DNA from 2 places in the Mesorhizobium sp. WSM3864 genome. Region 1 is predicted to be linked to the other one. Evidence: riboswitches for the same ligand, from Rfam matches in the RefSeq annotation. Region 1 holds a riboswitch; the other holds the start of a gene.
What was found. Region 1 has a riboswitch for thiamine pyrophosphate ahead of thiB (thiamine ABC transporter substrate binding subunit). Riboswitches for the same ligand answer to the same signal wherever they lie in the genome.
Positions count from the first base shown of each region.

Region 1 (5,423 bases):
CATCCGAGCCATTTCGACGCCGTCCCTGCCGGCGACGGACGCTGGATCAGGCGCATTCGCGGCGTGCGGGCCAACGCCTCCGCCAAAAGCCATGCCGAGCTGGATGCGGCGACCGAACTCGATCCAGGCGATCCTGTCGACCTCGGCCGGCGCTACCGCGCCATGCGCGACCGCTTCGGCCAGATAGCCGTGCTCGGCGGCTGCTGCGGCACCGACAGACGCCATATCGCTGCGATCTGCGAGGCCTGCCTGTGAGACTTGCCGATAGCGGCTAGCCTTCCATCTCCTCGCGCAGCATCTCCAACTCCAGCCACTCTTCCTCAAGTGAGGCCAGCGTGGTGCGCTCCTTGTCGAGCGCGGCGATGGTCTTCTGGAACGATGCGGGATCGCGCTCGTAGAAGGACGGGTCGGCGATATTGTTCTCCAGCCTTGAGATGGACGCGCTCACCGCCTCGATCTTCTTCGGCAGGGATTCCAGCGCGAACTTCTGCTTGAAGGAGAGCTTCTTGGCCGGGCTTTTAGCGCTGGTCTGTTCGGCCCTGTCCGTCGCTTCGTTCGCTTCAGCCTTCGGCCTTGCCTTGCGCTCCTCCAGCTTCGAGCCGCCGCGTTGCGCCAGCATGTCGGAATAGCCGCCGGCGTATTCGATCCAGCGTCCGGCGCCGTCGGGCGCGATCACGCTGGTGACTGTGCGGTCGAGGAAATCGCGATCGTGGCTGACCAGGACGACCGTTCCGGCAAAGCCGGCGACCAGTTCCTGCAGCAGCTCCAGCGTCTCCATGTCGAGGTCGTTGGTCGGCTCGTCGAGCACCAAAAGGTTCGCCGGCCGCGCCAGCACCCGGGCCAGCAGCAGCCGCGCCCGCTCGCCGCCCGAAAGCTCGCGCACCGGCGTACGCGCCTGCTCCGGCTTGAAAAGAAAATCCTTCATATAGGAGACGACGTGGCGCTGCTCGCCATTGACCACAAGGTTCTCGCCGCGCCCGTCGGTCAGGTAATTCGCCAGCGTCTCCTGCGGGTCGACGGCCTCGCGCTTCTGGTCGAGCGTTGCGATTTCCAGATTGACGCCAAGCCGCACAGTGCCGGCATCCGGCGCCAGCTCGCCGGTCAGCATCTTGAGAAGCGTCGTCTTGCCGACGCCGTTCGGCCCGACAAGGCCGACACGGTCGCCGCGCTGGATACGGGTCGAAAAGCCCTTGACCACGGTGAGGTCGCCAAAACTCTTCTCGATGCCTTTGGCTTCGATCACCAGCTTGCCGGATTCAGCGGCGTCGCTTGCCACCATCGTCGCCGAACCCTCGGCGCCGCGATGGCTGCGAAAACGCTGGCGCATGGCCTGCAGCTCGCCGAGCCGGCGCATGTTGCGCTTGCGCCTGGCGGTCACGCCATAGCGCAGCCAATGCTCCTCGCGCACGATCTGGCGGCCGAGCTTGTGCTGTTCGCGCTCTTCCTCTTCAAGCACCTGGTCGCGCCATTCCTCAAAGTGCGCGAACCCCTTGTCCAGCCGGCGCGTCTGGCCGCGGTCGAGCCAGACGGTGGCGCGCGAGACGCGCTCGAGAAAGCGGCGGTCGTGCGAGATCAGGATCACGGCCGACGAGGTGCGGGCAAGCTCTTCTTCCAGCCATTCGATGACCGACAGGTCGAGATGGTTGGTCGGCTCGTCGAGGAGCAGGATATCGGGCTCCGGCGCCATGACGCGAGCGAGTGCTGCGCGGCGCGCCTCGCCGCCGGAAAGGTCGTTCGGCCGCTCCTCGCCGGTCAGGCCGAGATGCTCCATCAGATAAGTGGCGCGATGCGGGTCGTCGGCCGGCCCGAGGCCGGCTTCGACATAGGCGCGCACGCTGGCGAAGCCATCCATATCGGGCATTTGCGGCAGGTAGCGCACCGTTGCCGAGGGCTGGCGGAATACTTCGCCGTCCTGCGGTTCGATCAGCCCCGCGACGATCTTGAGCAGCGTCGACTTGCCCGAACCGTTGCGGCCGACAAGCGCGATCTTCTCGCCGGCGGAGGCGCTCAGTACCGCGCCGTCGAGCAGCGGCGTGCCGCCAAACGTCAGTTTTATGCCATCCAGATTGAGAAGAGGCGGGGCCATGTCAGCTTTCGGGAAGAGGATAGGGGTGGGCGAGCAGCAGCGCCCGGCCACGCTCGAGCGCGATATGGAGCCGGCCCTTAACCTCATTTGATATGGTAAGCGAGGAGCCGAACGCCACCTCGACACCGTCCAGCGGCCATTTGGCGCCTGAGACCGTCAGGCCGGCGAGGTCGGAGAAGCCGAGCACCGAGAACAGCGTGCCCTCGGCGTAGTCGAAGCCGGCTTTGCCCGGCAGGATGGGCACGCTCTCCTGGGCGCCGCTGGTCAGCAGCACGGTCGTGCCCGCCTCGGCCAGCCGCACGCTTAGAGCCAAATGCAGAAATGCATGATCGGCGCGCTTGCCGCCGAAGGCGCCGGCCAGCACCAGGCTGGTGGCGCCGCGCGCCAGCGCCTCGGCAATGGCGAGCTCGCCGTCGGTCATGTCCTTCTCGGTCGGGAAAATCTTGCGCGGCACGGCGGCCAGATTCTCCGGCAGGTTTGGCGGTACCGAGTCGAAATCTCCGACCCAGAGCTCCGGCAGGAGGCCAAGCATATCGGCATGGCCGATACCGGCATCGGCGGCGATGATGCGGGAGCCTTCGATCTGGCGATCGAGCCGAGGCGTGCGGACGAGATCGCCGCCAAGCAGGATGGTGAATGTGCCCATGGCCGTCGCCCTTACCAGCCCGGCCCACGAAACGGAAGCGGGCGCGTCCAAACGGAATCGCGCTTCGTTACCGTGGTGAACCATGATGATGCCCAGGAAACTTCCGCTTGCGCGCCGCATCGGCCGGGCCTATGTCTCGAAACGCTCTAACGGGGTGCCGGACGCTGATTTTGCGAACCGGCTGAGAGGCAACGAAAGCCAACCCGCTGAACCTGATCCGGTTTGTACCGGCGGAGGGATTAGACGTTTCGGACCATCCGACGCCTCAATTCCTTTAACCGAACGAAGGAGGCGCCGATGCGCTCGCTATTGTCCAACCTTGTTCTTGCAGCCGGCCTTGTTTCGCTTTTGGCAGGCGGACCTGCCGAGGCGAAAGACAAGCTTACCGTCTACACCTACGAAAGCTTCACTGCCGAGTGGGGTCCCGGACCTGCGGTGAAGAAGGAGTTCGAGGCCGAATGCGGCTGCGATCTCGACTTCGTCTCCGTCGCCGACGGCGTGGCGCTGCTCAACCGCGTCAAGCTCGAAGGCGCCGGCACCAAGGCCGATATCGTGCTCGGCCTCGACACCAATCTCACCGCCGAGGCCAAGGCGAGCGGCTTGTTCGCGCCGCATGGCGCGGTGGCCGATGTGAATGTCCCCGGCGGTTGGAAAGACGACACCTTCGTGCCTTTCGACTACGGCTATTTCGCCGTCGTCTACGACACCGAAAAGCTGAAGAGGCCGCCGAAGAGCTTGAAGGAACTGGTCGAGGGCGCCGGCCCCGACAAGATCATCATCCAGGATCCGCGCACCTCGACGCCCGGCCTCGGCCTGCTTCTGTGGGTCAAGTCGGTCTATGGCGACAAGGCCCCGGAAGCCTGGGCCAAGCTGAAGCCGAAGGTGCTGACCGTGACGCCGGGCTGGAGCGAGGCCTATGGTCTGTTCACCAAGGGCGAGGCGCCGATGGTTCTCTCCTATACCACCTCGCCGGCCTATCACATGGTGGCCGAGAACACCGAGCGCTATCAGGCGGCGTCCTTCGATGAGGGCGAATATCTGCAGATCGAGGTCGCCGGCATCACCAAAACCGGCGCGAAGAACCCGCTGGCGGAAAAATTCATAGCCTTCATGACCGGTCCCAAGTTCCAGAACGTCATCCCGGAGACCAACTGGATGTTCCCGGCCGGCAAGACCGACAAGCCGCTCAACCCGGCCTTCGAAAAGCTGGTGAAGCCGACCAAAACCCTGCTGTTCAGCCCGGACGAGGTGGCGGCCAACCGCAAGGCCTGGGTGGATGAATGGCTGGCGGCGATGAGCAAGTAGGACGCAGGATGGCGCTTGAGCACCCCCCTCTGTCCGGCCGGCCATCTCCCCCGCAAAGGGGGAAATTCGCGGTCATCGGTGATTTCGCTAGCCGCCGACGGTGTAGGAAGAGCGGCAAAGCTGCCAATCTCCCTCCTAGAGAGGGAGATGTCCGGCAGGACAGAGGGGGGTGCGACGGAACGTGGCGTTCGCTAGCTCGAGCCAACGTGGTGCAGCGTGCAATCCACGCCGCGCCCTGACCCTCGCATCACCGCCGGCATCATCGCCCTTGTCGCCATCACTTTGCTCATCGGCGGCGCCTTCGCCGGCCTGATCCTCGAAGGCGCGAGCGGTCCGTCCAGCGCTGCCGCGGCCTTCGACAGCTATCTGCTCCGCGTCGCCCGCTTCACGCTTTGGCAGGCGCTGCTGTCGACATTGCTTTCGGTCTTGCCGGCAGTGTTCGTCGGCCGCGCCCTGTCCAGGCAAACGAACTTTCCCGGACGTCGCCTGATCCTGCAGTTGTTCACGGTGCCGCTGGCGCTGCCGGCCATCGTCGCCGCGCTCGGCGTGTTGGCGCTCTACGGCCGTGCCGGTTATTTTGCCGGCATCCTCGGCACGTTCGGCGGTGGGGAATGGCCGGGCATTTACGGCCTTTCCGGCATCCTGGTCGCGCATGTCTTCTTCAACCTGCCATTGGCCACGCGGCTGTTCCTCGAGGCGCTCGGCACCGTGCCGGCCGACCAGTGGCGGCTGGCGAGCCAGCTCGGTATGGACGCTCGGTCGGCCTTCCGGCTGATCGAATGGCCGGCGCTGCGCACGGCGCTGCCTGGGGTCGCCGGGCTGGTCTTCATGCTGTGCATCACCTCCTTCACCATCGTGCTGACGCTGGGCGGCGGGCCGGCGGCGACGACGCTGGAGGTCGCGATCTACCAGGCGCTGCGCTTCGATTTCGATCCCGCGCGGGCCGTGACACTAACGTTTCTGCAGATCGTGCTGACCTTCGTCGTGGTCGCCATGCTGACGCGACTCGGCGCCAACACGGCCGGCGATACGAATCTGCCGGTAGCGCCACGCCGCTACCTTGCGGCCAGCACCACCGAGGCCGTGTTGAATGCCGGCCTGATCGTGCTTGCGCTGCTGTTCGTCGCCGGACCGATGGCGGCGACCGTGCTCGCCGGGCTGGAGGCGGATCTTGGGCGGCTGGCCGGCGAGGACGCCGTGCGTCGGGCGACGCTCACCAGCGCCGGGCTCTCCTTTCTCTCGGCGCTGCTTTGCGTGATGCTGTCGCTGTCGCTGATTGCCGCCCGACGCGCACTGGCCCTGCGGCGCCGCGCGGGCGGCGCCATGTCGCTGCTCGAACACGCCGCCGACACCGGCGCCGGTTTCGTGCTGGTCGTGCCGCCGATC
Region 1 covers NZ_NSGD01000004.1:232,412-237,834, forward strand. Annotated here, with positions in the region: gene CK215_RS11460 (homocysteine S-methyltransferase family protein) at 1-255, shown strand, start outside; gene CK215_RS11465 (ABC-F family ATP-binding cassette domain-containing protein) at 272-2,086, opposite strand; gene CK215_RS11470 (thiamine diphosphokinase) at 2,088-2,732, opposite strand; TPP riboswitch at 2,873-2,988, shown strand; gene thiB (thiamine ABC transporter substrate binding subunit) at 3,030-4,037, shown strand; gene thiP (thiamine/thiamine pyrophosphate ABC transporter permease) at 4,254-5,423, shown strand, end outside.

Region 2 (5,423 bases), on a different contig from region 1:
GTTCGCAGGATCAGCATCTCGCCGCGCACGCCGCGCAGTTCCGGTCGCCTGTCACCGCTGCCGGTGCAGTCCACCTCGATATCCTGAGATGCCGGCGCCGAGCTGCGGCCGAACTCGACGCGCGCGCCCATCCTGCGCAGCTTGTCGCGCAGGGAAAGCAGAGCCGTCCGTGGGTCGAGATGCGCTTCCTCAGCGAAGAACAGCCCGCGCCCGAACCGGCCCTCGAGCGCCGGCTCGAGTGCCGCGATTTGGCTGGCGTCCAACTGCCTGAAGCCGGATGTGCGGCGGCCGAAGCGGTCGAGTTCGCCGGCATCGCGGGCAGACGCCAGCACCAGCGTGCCGCGGCGCGCGACATGACCGGGCAAGGCGGCGTCCCACCAGTCGGCTGCGCCGCGTCCGAGCGTCAGCACGGTCTCTTCGGCGTTCTCGCGCTCGCACCAGGGCGCGAGCATGCCGCCGGCCTGCCAGGAGGCATTGCCGGCGATCTCGAGGCGTTTCTCGACCACGGTCACATCGGCGCCGCGCGTCGCCAGCTCGTGCGCGAGTGTCAATCCGGCGACGCCAGCGCCGCGAACGAGCACCTTCATGGCGTGTCCGTGCGCTCGGAGGTGCTGTCGACCGGCATGTAGAGATCGCCGCCGTCGCGGTACTTCGCAGCCATGGCCGCGAGCCCTTCCTTCTGCGCTTCCGCGCGGATGTCGTGCGAGATCCGCATCGAGCAGAATTTGGGGCCGCACATCGAGCAGAAATGCGCCACCTTGTGCGCCTCCTTGGGCAGGGTTTCGTCGTGGAAGGCGCGCGCCGTCTCGGGATCGAGCGAAAGGTTGAACTGGTCCTCCCACCGGAACTCGAAGCGCGCTCGCGACAGCGCGTCGTCCCTGACCTGGGCGGCCGGATGGCCCTTGGCCAGATCTGCGGCATGGGCGGCGATCTTGTAGGTGATGACGCCGGTCTTGACGTCATCGCGGTCGGGCAGGCCGAGATGCTCCTTCGGCGTGACGTAGCAGAGCATCGCCGTTCCGAACCAGCCGATCATCGCCGCACCGATGCCCGATGTGATGTGGTCATAGCCGGGCGCGATGTCGGTGGTGAGCGGTCCAAGCGTGTAGAACGGCGCTTCGCCACAGACCGCGAGCTGCTTGTCCATGTTTTGCTTGATCTTGTGCATCGGCACGTGGCCGGGGCCCTCGATCATCACCTGGCAGTCCTTGGACCAGGCGATCTTGGTGAGCTCTCCGAGCGTTTCCAGCTCGGCGAACTGGGCAGCGTCATTGGCATCGGCGATCGAGCCGGGGCGAAGGCCGTCGCCGAGCGAGAACGCCACGTCATAGGCCCGGGCGATGTCGCAGATCTCCTCGAAATGCTCGTAGAGAAAACTCTCCTGGTGGTGATGCAGGCACCACTTGGCCATGATCGAGCCGCCGCGCGACACGATGCCGGTGACGCGGTCGACGGTGAGCGGGATATAGGGCAGGCGCACGCCGGCATGGATCGTGAAATAGTCCACGCCCTGCTCGGCCTGCTCGATGAGGGTGTCGCGGAACACCTCCCAGGTCAGTTCCTCGGCGACGCCGCCGACCTTCTCCAGCGCCTGGTAGATCGGCACCGTGCCGATCGGCACCGGCGAATTGCGCACGATCCATTCGCGGATGTTGTGGATGTTGCGTCCGGTCGAGAGGTCCATCACCGTGTCGGCGCCCCAGCGGATCGCCCACACCATCTTCTCGACCTCCTCGGCCATCGACGAGGTGACGGCGGAGTTGCCGATATTGGCGTTGATCTTGACCAGGAAATTGCGGCCGATGATCATCGGCTCGCTTTCCGGGTGGTTAATGTTGGACGGGATGATGGCGCGGCCGCGCGCCACCTCGTCGCGCACGAATTCCGGCGTGACGAAGTCAGGGATCGCGGCGCCGAAGCTTTGGCCATCGCGTTGAAGTTTCGAACGCAACTGCTCACGGCCGAGGTTCTCGCGGATGGCGACGAACTCCATCTCAGGCGTGATGATGCCGGCGCGCGCATAGGCGAGCTGTGTGACAGCGCGGCCGCCGGCCGCGCGCAACGGTCTGTTGCGAACCGGGAATTCCGGCGTCAGGCGATCGGCTGAGACGAAGCCGTTGTCTTCCGGCTTGATCGTGCGGCCCTCGTAGCGCCCCACGTCTCCGCGCGCCTCGATCCATGCCTCGCGCAGCCGTGGCAAGCCACGCTCGATGTCGGTTTTCACCGTGGCGTCCGTGTAGGGACCGGACGAGTCGTAGACAGTGACCGGCGGCTCGCCGGCGCTCGGGTGGACCGAGATCTCGCGCATCGGCACCCGCAGCTCCGGGTGAAGCTGACCGGGTTTGTGGACCTTCTTCGAAGCTGGGAGTTCGCCGACGGTGACGGTCGGGGTGTGGGCATTCATGAGTGAGCCTCCTTGCTCGAGTGCAACGGAGACCCAGTCCACGCGATGAGGAGGAAGTGACGCTTCGCTTAGAATGCGGGCACTGCCCGAATGCCGAAGCCGGATTGCCGACCCGCGAAGCCTCGCACCGTCCCTACGCCAGTATGAACTGGATCAGGTTCAACGGGTCACTGCGCGCGATAGCAGTATCTCAGCCCCTTGCCGGGACTCCCCTGGTGAGGCGCCTAGGTTGGACGATGCGACGCTATCCTGTCAACTCGACTTCATGACTTCTCCAGCCTGGAACAAGCGACGAGAAGCGGCGCAGCCACGCAGCTTTGATCGAGCATCTCTTACATCGACGCCCATTGAGCCACGACCTTGCGCGCGTCGAGCTGGCAGTCGGGGCCCACTTGTCATCCGCCAAGGAAACGCTTTTGCGATCCCTTGTGGCGGCGGATTGAAGAACGCATTTTTCGCCTCGAAGAGCATCTGTTCGGCGTCTATGGACGCTGGTTCGATTTGTTCAGGACCGAATTATTGCGCAGCCGTAAGGGTCGACTTGCAGCGTTCCCACGACGGCTGCAAGGGCCTTGCCGGGAGCCTGTTCGCGAATGCTGTGGTTGTTCTCGTCCCGCGTCCCGCTCAACGCCGACAGGATCAGCGTACCGCCATTGCCACCTTTGGCGACTATCTGTTCGGGCCAATGCGCGATGCATTGAAGCGTTATGCCATGTGGGACCCGCCGCCGATTGCACCCGATTGGGCAGACGATTCCTGGGCGCGTTGGCGCCGCGGCGCTTGCGACCCAAAGGCTCTTCGACTTCGAAAGCAGCCCCGGAGAAATCGCCGGCACCGGGCTGCAACGATCAACGGTCAAGTAGCTACAGGACCAAAGCGGCGTCCTCGTCCCGATTTCGGGCCTTCGTCTCCGTCTCTGCGCGCCTTTCCGTAGCCAACTGTTTGGAAAAGCGATGCTTGGCCGATGGATGAGGTTCGTGCAAAGGACGCCGGCCGAATGGAAGAAGACCGGCGCGAAGGTGCCGGTCTTGATGTCGTAACGAGCAGAGGAGGTCTGCGACCTCCGGTCTCGGATTGCCTGAGCAGTCAAGCGGCCTTGAGGTTCTTCAAAGCCTTTTCGAAGGCATCCTTGATCGGCTTGGATACGTCTTCGGTGGCTCTCAACATCACCGCCTGCAGGGTCTTGGCCTGCTCGACGGAAGTGTCGATCTGTTTGTTCACGAAAGCGGCCTGCAACTCGAAGAACTCGGATGGCGACTTCACGGCAACCAGTGCTTCGAGGTGAGCGAAGCCGGCTTCGGCATTGGCTCGCAGAGCTGCGATCGTCTTCAGCGACACCTCGTTGCGGGTGGTCTTGGCCACCTCAAGGGTCGACTCAAGAGCCTTTTGAGTCGTCTCGGCGTTCGATTCCAATTTGGAAAATGCTTCCTTCGCCTGCTCAACGCCCTGTTCGGCGACAGCGCGAACCTGCTCGGTAACCCGGTACGGCTCGTAAGTAGCGGATTCCGCGTTGTCGATCGTTTCGGTCTTGCCGGGGATCTTGGACATTTTCCATCCTTTTCCAGAGAGTGGCATTACACAAAGCCCCCCTGTTTCATCTACGAAATCGACACAACGGATTTATGAAGGGGCGAATTGTCGCTCGAGGGCACCACTGCGGCGGCCGGCGCGCTGCCGGCAGCGATCGGTGCAGGTCGTAGCGGCTGCCGTCATTCGGCAGGTCCGCCGGGCGCGAGATTGTGCATCACCGTCTTCGACCAAAAATCAGTCATTCGGTTGATGGCGCAGGAGCGGCCTCTTCGCAGTCCATCGCTGCCATTCGACCCTGGCGCGACCTTCTCAGTTATCCTTGGACAGCCAAGACCCCGTCACTCCTCATGCCAAAACGGCCAAGGCGTCCGCGAAGAAACGGTCGCCACCGAAATTGCCTGACTTCAGGGCAAGCAGCAGCTCGCCGTGCGGGCTGCCGAGTGCGCGCAGCGCGGGGACACCCGCGGCGATTTCGGGGCCCAACTCGAAGGCGGGAATGGCAAGCTGGTCCACGACGGCGCCGGACGTCTCGCCGCCTGCCACGACCAACCTGCGCACGCCGAGTTCGACCAGACCTTCGGCGATCGTCGCCAGCGACTGCTCGATCACATGACCGGCAGCGTCACGTCCATGCCGCGCCTGCAGCGCCGAAACCACCTCGGGCGATCCACTGCTGGCGATGAGCACGGGGCCATCGGCCAAGCGGGCGGCCGCCCATGCGAGCGCACGGTGCGTCTCCGCCGCTCCGCTCATCAACCTTTCCGGATCGAGCCTCAGCACCGGCATCGTCTCTTCGGCGCGGGCAATCTGCGTCAGGGTCGCCCGCGAACAGCTGCCGGCCAAGCACGCCGCAGGCCCCTTGGCCGGCCGATCCCGCAGCACCGTCCGTTGATGGCGCTGCGCGGTGCCGGCGGCGACCAGGCCGCGGGCGAGACCCAATCCCAGGCCGGACGCTCCGACCGACAGGCGTTGTGCCAAGGCTGCGGCGCCGATCGCTTCAAGATCGCTCTCGAAGACGGCGTCGACGATCGCCGCTCCGGCCCCATCCTGGGAAATCGCCGCGTTGCGCGCGCGGATCGCGTCCGCGCCGCGCGCGACCGTCGCGAGGTCGACCGACCCGACCGCTGCCATGCTCTGCCGGGCGAGTACGCGCACCAGATTGGCATCGCGCATGGGATTGAGCGGGTGATCCTTGAGCGGACTCTCGCTGAGCGGCACCGCGCCGACGAAAAGATTCCCCTGGTAGACGGTCCGGCCGGTTTCCGGAAACGCCGGCGTCACCAAAACCGATTTCTCATCCACGTCGTGACGCAAGGCGTCCAGCACCGGGCCGATATTGCCGGCATCGGTGGAATCGAAGGTCGAGCAGATCTTGTACATCACATGCGCTGCCCCGCGGGCGCGCAGCCATTGGTCGGCCGCGCGAGCGCGCTCCACCGCCTGCGCTGCCGCAACCGAACGGATCTTGACCGAGACGACAACCGCGTCG
Region 2 covers NZ_NSGD01000007.1:32,982-38,404, forward strand. Annotated here, with positions in the region: gene thiO (glycine oxidase ThiO) at 1-587, opposite strand, end outside; gene thiC (phosphomethylpyrimidine synthase ThiC) at 584-2,404, opposite strand; TPP riboswitch at 2,517-2,628, opposite strand; gene CK215_RS16435 (phasin) at 3,491-3,952, opposite strand; gene otnK (3-oxo-tetronate kinase) at 4,280-5,423, opposite strand, start outside.
Region 2: linked by a shared signal. The riboswitch ahead of thiC (phosphomethylpyrimidine synthase ThiC) and the one ahead of thiB (thiamine ABC transporter substrate binding subunit) in region 1 are both predicted to bind thiamine pyrophosphate.